4 regions of the Streptomyces sp. NPDC005784 genome follow, and region 1 is predicted to be linked to each of the others. Evidence: riboswitches for the same ligand, from Rfam matches in the RefSeq annotation. Region 1 holds a riboswitch; each other region holds the start of a gene.

Region 1 (2,871 bases):
GCGACCTGCTCGCCGGGGACGTAACCGGCCTGCTTGATGGCCTCGAGGATGAGGTCGAGCGCGGCGCGGTTGGAGTCCAGGTTCGGGGCGAAGCCGCCCTCGTCGCCGAGGCCGGTGGACAGGCCCTTGGACTTCAGGACGGACTTGAGGGTGTGGTAGACCTCGGTGCCCCAGCGCAGAGCCTCGGAGAAGGACTCCGCGCCGATCGGGGCGATCATGAACTCCTGGATGTCCACGTTCGAGTCGGCGTGCGACCCGCCGTTCAGGATGTTCATCATCGGAACGGGCAGCAGGTGCGCGTTCGGGCCGCCCAGGTAGCGGAAGAGCGGCAGGTCGGACGCCTCGGAAGCGGCGTGCGCGACGGCGAGCGAGACGCCGAGGATGGCGTTGGCGCCGAGCGAGCCCTTGTTGTCGGTGGCGTCCAGGTCGAACATCGCCTGGTCGATCAGGCGCTGCTCGGTGGCGTCGTAACCGACGAGCTCCGGGCCGATCTGCTCGATGACGGCGAGGACGGCCTTCTCGACACCCTTGCCCTGGTAGCGGTTGGGGTCGCCGTCGCGAAGCTCGATGGCCTCGAACGCTCCGGTGGAGGCGCCGGACGGAACGGCGGCACGACCCGTGCTGCCGTCGTCGAGGCCGACCTCGACCTCGACCGTGGGGTTGCCTCGGGAGTCCAGGATTTCCCGGGCTACGACGACGTCGATGGACGGCACGAGCATCTCCTTCTGGGATGTGACGCGGGTATGCGGGGCTTGGCAGCCCCGCGGGATGAGCCTATCCGGCTCAGGGGGATCGGCCAGCCGATCGACCACCCCTTGAGCAGAAGTGAGAGTACATATTGTTCCTGAACGGAACAAAAAAAGAAATGAAAAACCCCGCTCCGGTGCATGCGGGGGAACAAGCACCGGAGCGGGGAGCCCGTGGGGACGGGGGCCCTCACCAGGCCTTCGGCACGAAGGCCTGGCCTGCGAGGGAACTGCTGTTCAGCTGGGGCGATGCTGCGCACGGCCGGGACCACGGTCGCCCTCCGCCGAAGGCGACCCCGTCGGGCCGGCGTGCGGCCGCGCTCAGCCGAGGTGCAGCTGCTGACCCGGGTAGATGAAGTCGGCGTCGGCGACGATGTCCTTGTTCAGCTTGAACAGCTTCTGCCAACCGCCCTTGACGTGCTTCTTCTCAGCGATCGAGCTGAGGGTGTCACCCTTGACGACCTTGTACTCGCCGTCACCCTTCTTGACCTTCTTGCCGGTCGGGGTGGTGACGGTCTTCTGGGCGGCGGGGCGCTCCGCGGAACGCGAGGCGGGCTGCTCCGTCGTACGGGTGGCGGGGGCGCTCTGCGAGCCGCTCGACGAGGAGGAGCCGGAGGAGGTCGACGGGGCCGAGGCGCCACCGCCGTACGCGGCGCTCGACAGGCCGGTGCCACAGGTCGGCCAGGCACCCTTGCCCTGGGCGGCGAGGACCTTCTCACCGATGGTGATCTGCTGCGACTTCGAGGCCTGGTCGGCGGTCGAGGCGTACGCGGTGCCGCCGTACGCGGCCCAGGTCGAGGACGAGAACTGCAGACCGCCGTAGTAGCCGTTGCCGGTGTTGATCGACCAGTTGCCGCCGGCCTCGCACTGGGCGACGGCGTCCCACTCGGACGCGGTGGCGGCGGAGGCGTTGCCGGCGGCCATCAGCGGAGCGGCGATGGCGACACCGGTGACACCGGCGAGTGCGGCGACGCGGGTGGCCTTGTTCGGGCGGCGGTGCTTGCCCTTGCTGGAAAACAGCATGGAGTGATCCCCTCACCGACGCCTGCGAGGTGAGCTGTCGGGTTCGGGCCGGTTGAGTTGCCCGGCCGCGGGCCTTCCGCCCTGTCTCCAGGACGTCCGGCACGCGACTTAACCCCAAGCCGTTCCCGGGTGTCTCTCAACTCCCGGACGCGGCGCTTACCTTGGGTCCCCCGCTCCTGCCTACGGCGCATGACGCGACGACTGTTCCCGTACGGCCGCTGGCAGGATTCGGCGTTGTGACCGTCGGGGCCCGCTGTGGCGAGCGGTCACGACCGTAAGCAGTCGATCGGCGGAATATCAAAGACGATCAGGGCTTCTGAGACCCATCTCTCAGTTGCACCAAACCGGACATTCCACAGCGAACCGTGACGTGAACTCCCGCTAGTTCTGCACCGTTTCGGCAGTGTCCGCAATGCTTCGACCGGGGACGATGAGCCCGGGACCGTCGTCGGCCGCCGCGCCGTACGAGGCGGACAGGTCGCCCGATCCACCCTCGAGGCCGAGGACGTCGGAAACGTTCCAGAGATTCGTACCGAAGTCCGCGACGTACGAGTTGTCAGCGGTGTCGCTCGGGGCGCTCGAGGCATGCCGCCCCGTGGCGCTGTCAGCGGGGCTGCCCTTCGCGTTCTCCGCGGCGTCTCCGCCACGATGCCGCCCGGTGCCGGCGCTCGCGGCGTCGGAGGCGCTCGAAGAGGCGCCCTTCTGTCTCGACTTGCCGGACTCGTCACTCTTGTCGGTCGCCCGAGCCGAGGCGCTGGGGCTCGGCGAGGCGTCGGACTTCGCGGCACCGCCGGTCGCGCTCGAGGAGTCACCCGAATCGGTTGAACCAGTCAGGCCAGACAAAGGGGACGAGCTGGGCGAAGTAGACAAACCGGAGGAGCTGTATGAACCCTCGTCACTCCCGGCACTCGACGAGCCGTCGGCCACGCCCGTGTCGACCTGGACCCCGGCCGAGCCCTTGCTGAGCCCGGAGAGCGGTCCACAGGTCGGCCAGGCCGCGAGGCCCTGGTCGTCGAGCAGCTTCTCGGCGACGGCTATCTGCTGCGAGCGGCTGGCCTGGTCGGCGCTCGGGGCGTACTCGAGACCGCCGTACGCCTCCCAG
Region 2 (2,871 bases), on a different contig from region 1:
ACTCCGCGGCCGTACGCGCCTTCTACGACAAGCACGTGCGCCCCGCGACGGCCACCGCCGTCGTCGTCGGTGACCTGACCGGTGTCGACCTCGACGAGCTGCTCGGCGACACGCTGGGCTCCTGGACCGGTTCGTCCGCCGAGCCGCGTCCCGTGCCGCCGGTGAGCGCAGACGACACGGGCCGCGTGATCATCGTCGACCGCCCCGGCGCCGTCCAGACGCAGTTGCTCATCGGCCGGGTCGGCGCCGACCGGCACGATCGCGTGTGGCCCGCCCAGGTGCTCGGCACCTACTGCCTCGGCGGCACCCTCACCTCACGCCTCGACCGCGTCCTGCGCGAGGAGAAGGGCTACACCTACGGCGTACGGGCGTTCGGCCAGGTCCTGCGCGCCGCGCCGGACGGCACGGGTGTCGCGATGCTCGCCATCAGCGGCTCGGTGGACACGCCGAACACCGGTCCGGCGCTCGACGACCTGTGGAAGGTGCTGCGCACCCTCGCGGCCGAGGGGCTGACCGACACGGAGCGCGACGTCGCGGTGCAGAACCTGGTGGGTGTCGCGCCCCTCAAGTTCGAGACGGCGGCAGCCGTCGCGAGCACGCTCGCGGACCAGGTCGAGCAGTACCTGCCGGACGACTATCAGGCGACGCTCTATCAGCAACTGGCCGCCACCGGCACGGTGGAGGCCACCGCGGCTGCGGTGAGCGCCTTCCCGATGGACCGTCTGGTGACCGTGCTGGTGGGCGACGCGGCGACGATCGAGGAGCCGGTCAAGGCCCTCGGAATCGGTGAAGTCAGCGTGGTGGCCGCCGAGTAGAGCCCGCGCGACCCGAGGAGGGCCCTGGTGACTGAAGAGTCGTCAGGGCTCTCCTTTTCCCGCACGTGGCCCCCAAGATGTCCCTATTCGTGCGGGAGTTGCCCTTGTGCCCTGTGGGATACGTTACAAAAATCGTGATCCGTTTGTTGTTCGAATGACACCCCGTTTAGCGTCGGTCCGGCTGTTCGTCACGCACTGCGCCGCGCCCGCGGCACCGGACAGTCATCGCCGAGTCCCCCTATGGCGCGAGTCAGGGGAGCCGGGGACCCACGTAGTCCCTGGGGTGAATCGGACGCCCTCCCCGGAGGGGGTCCGTAGGAGACCTTCCTGCTCCGAACCCGTCAGCTAACCCGGTAGGCGAGAGGGAAGGAAAGGATCAGCCCCTACATGGCGTTCTCCTGTGGCACCGGCAAGCATCGTCGTCCGAGCCGGGTGCACAGCACCACCACGGCCGCCGTCGGGGTCGCGGCGCTCACCACCACCGGTGTGATCGGAACCCTGGCCGCCCCCGCGTTCGCCGCGGAAGCCTCCGTCGAGCAGACCGGGCTGACCCAGGCCGTCACCCTCGGCGACTCGGTCGCCGACCAGATCGACGCCCAGGCCTTCGCGCAGCAGCGCGCCGCCGACGAGGCCGCCGCGCGGAAACAGGCCGAGCAGACCGCGCGCAAGCACGCCGCGGAGCAGGCCGCGAAGTCCCGCGAGGCCAAGGAGCGCGCCGCCCGTGAGGCCGAGCGCAAGCGCCTGAACATGTTCGTCATCCCGATCACCGGTTCGTACATCTCCACCGGCTACCAGGCCAGCAGCAGTCTCTGGTCCTCGGGCAGCCACACCGGCGTCGACTTCCACGCCGCGTACGGCACCTCGGTCCACGCCGTGGGCTCCGGCACCGTCGTCACCACCGGCTGGGGCGGCGCCTACGGCAATCAAGTAGTGATCAAGATGCTTGACGGCACGTACACCATGTACGGCCACCTGTCGTCCATCGGTGTGTCCGAGGGGCAGACGGTCACTCCGGGGCAGCAGATCGGCCTCTCAGGGGACACCGGCAACACCACCGGACCGCACCTTCACTTCGAGGCCCGTACGACCGCGGAGTACGGCTCGGACATCGACCCGGTCGCGTACCTGCGCTCGCACGGAGTCAACGTCTGACGACCGCTTCGCGGCTTCTTCGCCGCTTTTGATGCCCCGGCTCAACGAGCCGGGGCATCATCGTTTCCGGAGGCCCTCTGTCCAAAAAATATCCATGGATTCAGGCCCGCCATCGGAAATTCAGGCTTCCTGCAATAGAGTCACTGAACAAGCGTCAATCGATGGCGTTTCGCGGGGATTAAAGCGGAGGTCGGTCATGCGTATTCCGGCGCACTCGGTATGCACGGCGATCCGTGACGACATCGTCGCGGGTGTCTACGAGCGCGGCGGCCGGCTCACCGAGGAACTGCTCGCGCGGCGCTACGGCGTCTCGCGCGTCCCCGTGCGCGAGGCTCTGCGCACCCTGGAGGCCGAGGGCTTCGTGGTCACCCGCCGGCATGCGGGCGCGTGCGTCGCGGAGCCCAGCGAGCAGGAGGCCGCGGACCTCCTGGAGATGCGCATGCTGCTGGAACCGCTGGGGGCCGCGAGGGCCGCCCAGCGGCGTACGGAGGCCCACCTCAAGGTGCTGCGAGGTCTGGTCAGGCTGGGGCAGGAGCGTTCCAGGAGAGGCCACAGCGAGGATCTGCGCTCACTGGGCGGCTGGTTCCACGAGACACTCGCACAGGCGTCCGGCAGCCCCGCGCTGACCTCCACGCTCGCCCAGCTGCGACACAAGATCGCCTGGATGTTCTCGGTGGACGCGCCGGCCAACCCCGCGGAGTCCTGGGCGGAGCACGGCGGCATCGTGGACGCGGTCGCCCGCGGCGACAGCGAGCGGGCCCGCGCGATCACGGCCCTGCACACCGAGCGCGCGACGACCGTGCACCGGCTCCGATTTCCCGGCGGCGATCGGACGGATCGTGTGAGAAGTTCGCAACCTCCCGTAAACATGATGGGCCCGCGTCATTAACACGGGCGCCGTATA
Region 3 (2,871 bases), on a different contig from region 1:
GCACGCGTCCGCGTGAGGCGGTGGGCACGGGTCCGCGTGAAGTGGTGGTGGAGGCGGTGGGCACGCGTCCGCGTGAGGCGGTGGGCACGGGTCCGCGTGAAGTGGTGGCGGAGGCGGTGGGCACGCGTCCGCGTGAGGCGGTGGTCGAGGCGGCGGGCACGGGTGCGCGTCCGTTGCGGCAGGGCTTCGTCACCAACGCGCTCAACCCGAAGGCGCCCATCACCTTCCTCAGCCTCCTGCCGCAGTTCGTGCCCGCGGGCAGCCCCGCGATGCCGCGGACGCTGCTGCTGGCGCTGATCGTGGTCGTTCTCGCCCTGGTGTGGTTCCCGGCCGTCGCGCTGCTGGTGGACCGGCTCGGACGATGGCTGCGCGGGCCGCGTGCCGCACGCGCCGTGGAGGCGGTCATGGGCGGCGCCCTCACCGTTCTGGGCGTCGTCCTGCTGCTGGAGCCTCTGAGGAGCTGAGACGGCGCTGCACGAGCCGGGGCAGCAGCCCCCACAGCGCCAGACAGACGGCCAGGGTGCCCGCCCCTGCCGCGATGCCCGCGGCGCGCCCCAGCGTCACGTCCACGACGAGCAGCACCGAACCGGCGAACGCCAGCGTCAGCACGTACAGGCCGATGGTGGCCAGCCGTGAGGAGACCCGCACGATGGTGGGTTTGGCGTTCCGCTGGAACAGCGACCGGTGCAGTGCGGCGGGGGCCGTGAAAAGGGCGGCGGCCAGTACCGCCAGCAACAGCGTGACCACGTAGGTCGCGCGCTGCACGGTGTCCAGAGCGGGGAAACGCTGGGTGAAGGCGAGCGTCAGCAGAAAGGCGAAGAGGATCTGCACCCCCGTCTGGGTGACGCGCAGTTCCTGGAGCAGTTCGGCGAAATTGCGGTCCGCCCGTTCGAGGGGTGTCTCGTCGCGGCCGGACGTCCGCTCGTCCGGGGACGGGTCGCTTCGCGCGGACGTCTCGTTCCGGGACGTGTGGGCCGGGTCGGGGGTCATGGGGAACGAGTAACCACTCCGGCCCGTGTTGCACACGATTCACGCGCTGCGTGTCCCCGGGGGCGGCGGCACGCGTCACGCGCCGCCGCCCCGGGGGACAGGGTCAGCTGACCCTGCCGTACCAGACGCTTCTGGTCCAGATCTTCTCGAGCTTCACCACTTCCCCGGTCTTCGGGGAGTGCCAGATCTTTCCCTTCCCGGCGTAGATGCCGACGTGGTACACGTTCCGGCCCGAGTGGAAGAACACGAGGTCACCGGCCTTGCGGTGCGAGGCCGAGACATGGTGCGTCTTGTTGTACTGCGCCGCGGCCGTACGGGGCAGCTTCTTGCCTGCCTTCTTGTACGAGTAGAGCGTGAGCCCGGAGCAGTCGAAGCGGTGCGGTCCCGTGGCGCCCCACTGGTACGGGGAGCCGTGCTTGGACGCGGCGACCTGGAGTGCCCTCGTCGCAGGCGTGGCCGCCTCGGCGTCGGGTGCGACGCCGGGGACCACGAGGCTGCCGCCCACGGCGGCAAGAGTGAGCGCCGAGGCCGTACCGGCCCGGGTCCACAGCGACGGGACACGATTGAGCGCAGTCATGCGCAACCCTTCGTCAGCCGCCTGTGAAGGATGACCTGTCGGATTCGGGCTGGCGAAGTTGCCCGGCCGCAGCTGCGGCTTCACCCCAAGGACCGTCCGGAACTGTTCCGGCGACCCGTCTAGCTGGGTCCTCCACTCCTGCCGATGCACATCTGTCGACCGGTCATCCGGGCGGCGGCAGGACTCGGCGTCCGCCCGGACCGCCCCGCCGTTGTGGCGGGGGCTTGTCGTCGGAAGGGATCTTCACTCATGAGTGTCGGAAAAACCGAGCGGAACCGGCGTTTTGTGGGCTTACTCACCACTCACCCGTTCGGGTGGACACCCCTCTGTTCGAGGGGGTGTTGGAGACATCGACGAGGCCCGCACCTGCGGTGAAGGGTGTCATCCCGCCTTTCTGGTCCGCGTGTTGCGCAACTTGGAGGGGTCGCAGAAAGGATCGTTCACTACGCCATCGGGGGGTACACCATCCGGTCCGTTTGAGTCCCGGGCCGGACACCGCGGAGGTGCGGCGCGTACCGGCTCCCGGGTGTGGTTCCGTCAACTGCCGGACCCGGGCGGCACGGTGACCCGGGCCGCCCGCCGCTCTCCGTCGAGAACCCGCAGGGCCTGGGCCAGTGTCGGGGCTTGCACCTCGCTCTCGCCCCGCTGGTGCATCAGGGTGAGAGCGTCCCGCAGGGCCGCCGCTTTGCCGACCAGTGCCTGAGCCGCCCTCAGGCCGCGATAGGTGTCCCCGGGACGGGACGGGTTGATACGGCCGACCAGGTCGACCACGTCGAGGTAGCGGTCGATCAGCTCGGCCTCGGCACGGGTCAGCGCGGGCAGCGGGGGGAGGTCCGGGATCATCGGCCGTTCACCTCGCGCCGGGCGTCTCGCGCGAGGCCCGGCGGCTCGGGACGATCCGGTCGATCAGCCCGTAGGCCAGCGCCGCCGGAGCGTCGAGGATCTTGTCCCGCTCGATGTCCGCGGCGACCTGCTCCGGGCTCTGTCCCGTGTGCCGTACGAGCATCTCCTCGAGGATCTCGCGGGTGCGCACCAACTCCTCGGCCTGGATGACCAGATCGCTCGTCTGCCCCTGGATCGGCTCCGGCACCGACGGCTGGTGGAGGAGGACGCGGGCTCCCGGGAGGGCGAGTCGCTTGCCCCGAGTGCCGCCGGCCAGCAGGACGGCCGCGGCCGACGCCGCCTGGCCGAGGCAGATGGTCTCGACGTCGCAGGTGACGAACTGCATCGTGTCGTAGATCGCGGTCATCGCGCTGAAGGAGCCGCCCGGGGAGTTGACGTAGAGCGAGATGTCCTGCTCGGGC
Region 4 (2,871 bases), on a different contig from region 1:
CACGTGGTGTTCGACCTGAACGGCATCGGCTACGCGTTCCCGGCGGGCCACCGCATCCGCCTGGGCGTCTCCTCCGCGTACTGGCCGTGGATCTGGCCCCAGCCGGGCTCGGAGGCGGGCTTCACCCTGGACCCGATCGGCAGCACCCTGGAACTCCCCGTACGGACAACGGAGTCGGACCCCTCGATCACCTTCGAGGAACCGGAGGAGTCCGAACCCCTCGGCGTGACCGTCTCCGCGACCCTGGACGAGCCCTGCCCGGAACGCCTGGTCCTGCGTGACGTGGCCGCGGGCACCTGGCGCCTGGAGGTGGACCCGGGCCACGGCGGCACCCGCGTGTACCCCGACGGCCTCGAATGCACGGAGGAGGCGCGGGAGACGTACACGATCGACGAGTCGGACCCGCTGTCCGCCCGCGCCCGCTCGACCTGGTCGATCCGCCTGCACCGCCCGGACCTGCCGTGGGACGCCCGCGTCGAGACGGTCTCCGCCATCACCTGCGACGCGGGGGACTTCATCACGACCGACGAGCTCGTCTGCAGGGACGGCGACGAGGTCGTCTTCCACCGAACCTGGGAGAAGAGAATCCCGCGCACCTCCGGCTGATAGAGCCTGACCGACAAGGCCTGGCCGACACCTGGCCGACACCTGGCCGACAAGGCCTGGCCGACAGGGCTTACAGGGACGGGAGTTCACCCTCGCTCGGCCCCCGCACGGGCTCCCCGCACACGCGCACGCCCGCGCCGGTCCGCGCTGGTCCGGGTGGGCCGCGACACCGCCTGCACGCCGAACACCGGTGCCACGGAACGCACTTCGCCCTGTTCGCCGGGACTCGATCCGCCACCACCGGACTCGGCCCGCGCTCGCCGCAGCCCGCTCCGAATGGCCCGGCTCGGCTCGCGTCCGCTCGGCTCGGCCCGCGTCCGACGGGCTGGGCCCGCGCCCGGTCGGCGCTCCGGCGGCCCCGTACGGGCCGCGCTCCCCCACGTGTCCCGCGCCACAAATCTCGCTGCGCGAGGGGCCGCTCGGCGCCCTTCGGGGGCCGACGTCCCCCTGCCATCGGAAGCGCAATGCCCGAATTGCCTTGCATGCCGCCTTGATGACCCTTGGTCTCGTGAATTGGGTCACCAGCGAGCCGCGGCACCACCTCGCGCCCCCTCCCGACCAACCCCTTTGCCAAAGGCAAGTTGAGGATCCAATTCCGGTGCAATCGGACTTTTTCCCCGTGCCCTAACCAGGTGAAAGCGATCTTCGCAGCCAAATCTGGCCTTGTTCCGGACATGTGCTCTCGCATACGTTCTCGTCGATCCCGGGCGGATCGCCAAATCCTGCCGCCGCCCGGAAACCCACCCACCCACGCACGGCAGGAGCGGGGGAACCACAGGTAAGCCGCCGATCCGGACGCACCGGACCGGCTAGGGGTGAAGCCGCGCCCAAAACGCGGCCGGGCATCTCCCGCCCGAACCCGACAGCTCACCTCGCAGGCGTCGGAGAGGAAATTCGTCATGCCCGTACGAGGCAAGCACCGCCGCACGAAGACCAACGTCATCACCCGGGGCATGATCGCCGCGGGAACGGGCGGCATCGCCCTCGCCCTCCCGCTCGTGAGCGCGACCGGCGCCCACGCCGCGACCCCGGCGCAGGCCCCCCAGCTCACGAAGGCCGCCCACACCGCGGTGATCCCCAACGTGCAGCTCATCACCTACAAGGTGGTCGCGGGCGACACCCTGTCCAAGGTGGCTCAGAAGCACCCCGAGAGCGGTGGCTGGAAGAAGCTGTACGCGGCGAACCGCGCGGTCATCGGCGGCAACCCGGCCCTGATCCGTCCGGGCCTGAAGCTGACCGTGGGCACGAAGAAGCTGAAGTCGACGGTCGTGCGCACGACGGCGAACGCGACCCCGGCCGTCGCCAAGTCCAAGGTGGCCACCGCCACCCAGGCCTCCGTCAAGACCTACGCCAACAACCTCGACGGCTGGATCAAGCAGTCCCTGGACGTCATGGCCAAGGCGGGCATACCGGGCAGCTACGACGGCATCTACCGCAACGTGATGCGCGAGTCCTCCGGCAACCCCAACGCCATCAACAACTGGGACTCCAACGCCGCCGCGGGCATCCCCTCCAAGGGCCTGCTCCAGGTCATCGACCCCACGTTCCAGGCCTTCCACGTCGCCGGAACGTCGATGAACATCTACGACCCGGTCGCGAACATCACCGCCGCCTGCAACTACGCGGCCAAGACCTACGGCTCCATCGACAACGTCAACGGCGCCTACTGATCACACCCTCGGCTTCGACCGCACCCGTCGGCGGCACCTTCTCGGTGCCGCCGACGGGTGCGTTGCCACTGCTAGAAGCCGAAGAGGCGCTCCAGGACCACCGCGATTCCGTCGTCCTCGTTCGACAGGGTGACCTCGTCGGCCACCGCCTTCAGTTCCGGGTGGGCGTTGGCCATCGCCACACCGCGGGCGGCCCAGTCGAACATCGGGATGTCGTTGGGCATGTCGCCGAAGGCGAGCGTCGCGGCCGGGGTGAGACCGAGGTGCGCGGCCGCGAGAGCAAGTCCCGTCGCCTTGGTCACCCCACATGGCTGGAGTTCGACGGTGCCGGGCCCGGACATGGTGACCGTCGCCAGTGAACCGACCACTCCCCGCGCAGCGGACGCCAACTCGTCGTCGGACATGGACGGGTGACGTAGCAACACCTTGCTGATCGGCTCCGTCCAGAGGTCGTCCCGACGTGGCACCCGCACCGCCGGCAGGGTCGGATGCGGCATCACATACCCCGGCTCGATGAGCGTCAGGCCGTCCACGCCGTCCTGGTCGACCGCCGCGTACAGCAGCCCGACCTCCGCCTCGATCTTGCCGAGCGCCG

The links. A riboswitch is a leader RNA that binds a small molecule or an ion and turns the genes downstream of it on or off. The one in region 1 is predicted to bind cyclic di-AMP.
Region 2: it holds a riboswitch for cyclic di-AMP, as region 1 does, so the genes downstream of both, ACFYR3_RS37405 (peptidoglycan DD-metalloendopeptidase family protein) here and ACFYR3_RS17745 (transglycosylase family protein) in region 1, are expected to answer to the same signal.
Region 3: it holds a riboswitch for cyclic di-AMP, as region 1 does, so the genes downstream of both, ACFYR3_RS33410 (C40 family peptidase) here and ACFYR3_RS17745 (transglycosylase family protein) in region 1, are expected to answer to the same signal.
Region 4: it holds a riboswitch for cyclic di-AMP, as region 1 does, so the genes downstream of both, ACFYR3_RS20160 (LysM peptidoglycan-binding domain-containing protein) here and ACFYR3_RS17745 (transglycosylase family protein) in region 1, are expected to answer to the same signal.

What each region holds. Positions count from the first base shown of each region.
Region 1 covers NZ_JBIAIQ010000009.1:177,745-180,615, reverse strand. Annotated here, with positions in the region: gene eno (phosphopyruvate hydratase) at 1-719, opposite strand, end outside; gene ACFYR3_RS17745 (transglycosylase family protein) at 1,068-1,769, opposite strand; cyclic di-AMP (ydaO/yuaA leader) riboswitch at 1,774-1,967, opposite strand; gene ACFYR3_RS17740 (transglycosylase family protein) at 2,151-2,871, opposite strand, start outside.
Region 2 covers NZ_JBIAIQ010000039.1:23,160-26,030, forward strand. Annotated here, with positions in the region: gene ACFYR3_RS37400 (pitrilysin family protein) at 1-815, shown strand, start outside; cyclic di-AMP (ydaO/yuaA leader) riboswitch at 1,032-1,190, shown strand; gene ACFYR3_RS37405 (peptidoglycan DD-metalloendopeptidase family protein) at 1,203-1,967, shown strand; gene ACFYR3_RS37410 (GntR family transcriptional regulator) at 2,164-2,856, shown strand.
Region 3 covers NZ_JBIAIQ010000029.1:74,836-77,706, reverse strand. Annotated here, with positions in the region: partial or broken gene ACFYR3_RS33420 (LysE family translocator) at 1-464, shown strand, start outside; gene ACFYR3_RS33415 (DUF6328 family protein) at 418-990, opposite strand; gene ACFYR3_RS33410 (C40 family peptidase) at 1,094-1,567, opposite strand; cyclic di-AMP (ydaO/yuaA leader) riboswitch at 1,571-1,757, opposite strand; gene ACFYR3_RS33405 (hypothetical protein) at 2,105-2,410, opposite strand; gene ACFYR3_RS33400 (ATP-dependent Clp protease proteolytic subunit) at 2,418-2,871, opposite strand, start outside.
Region 4 covers NZ_JBIAIQ010000011.1:175,814-178,684, reverse strand. Annotated here, with positions in the region: gene ACFYR3_RS20165 (CocE/NonD family hydrolase) at 1-606, shown strand, start outside; cyclic di-AMP (ydaO/yuaA leader) riboswitch at 1,342-1,502, shown strand; gene ACFYR3_RS20160 (LysM peptidoglycan-binding domain-containing protein) at 1,506-2,276, shown strand; gene ACFYR3_RS20155 (HAD family hydrolase) at 2,348-2,871, opposite strand, start outside.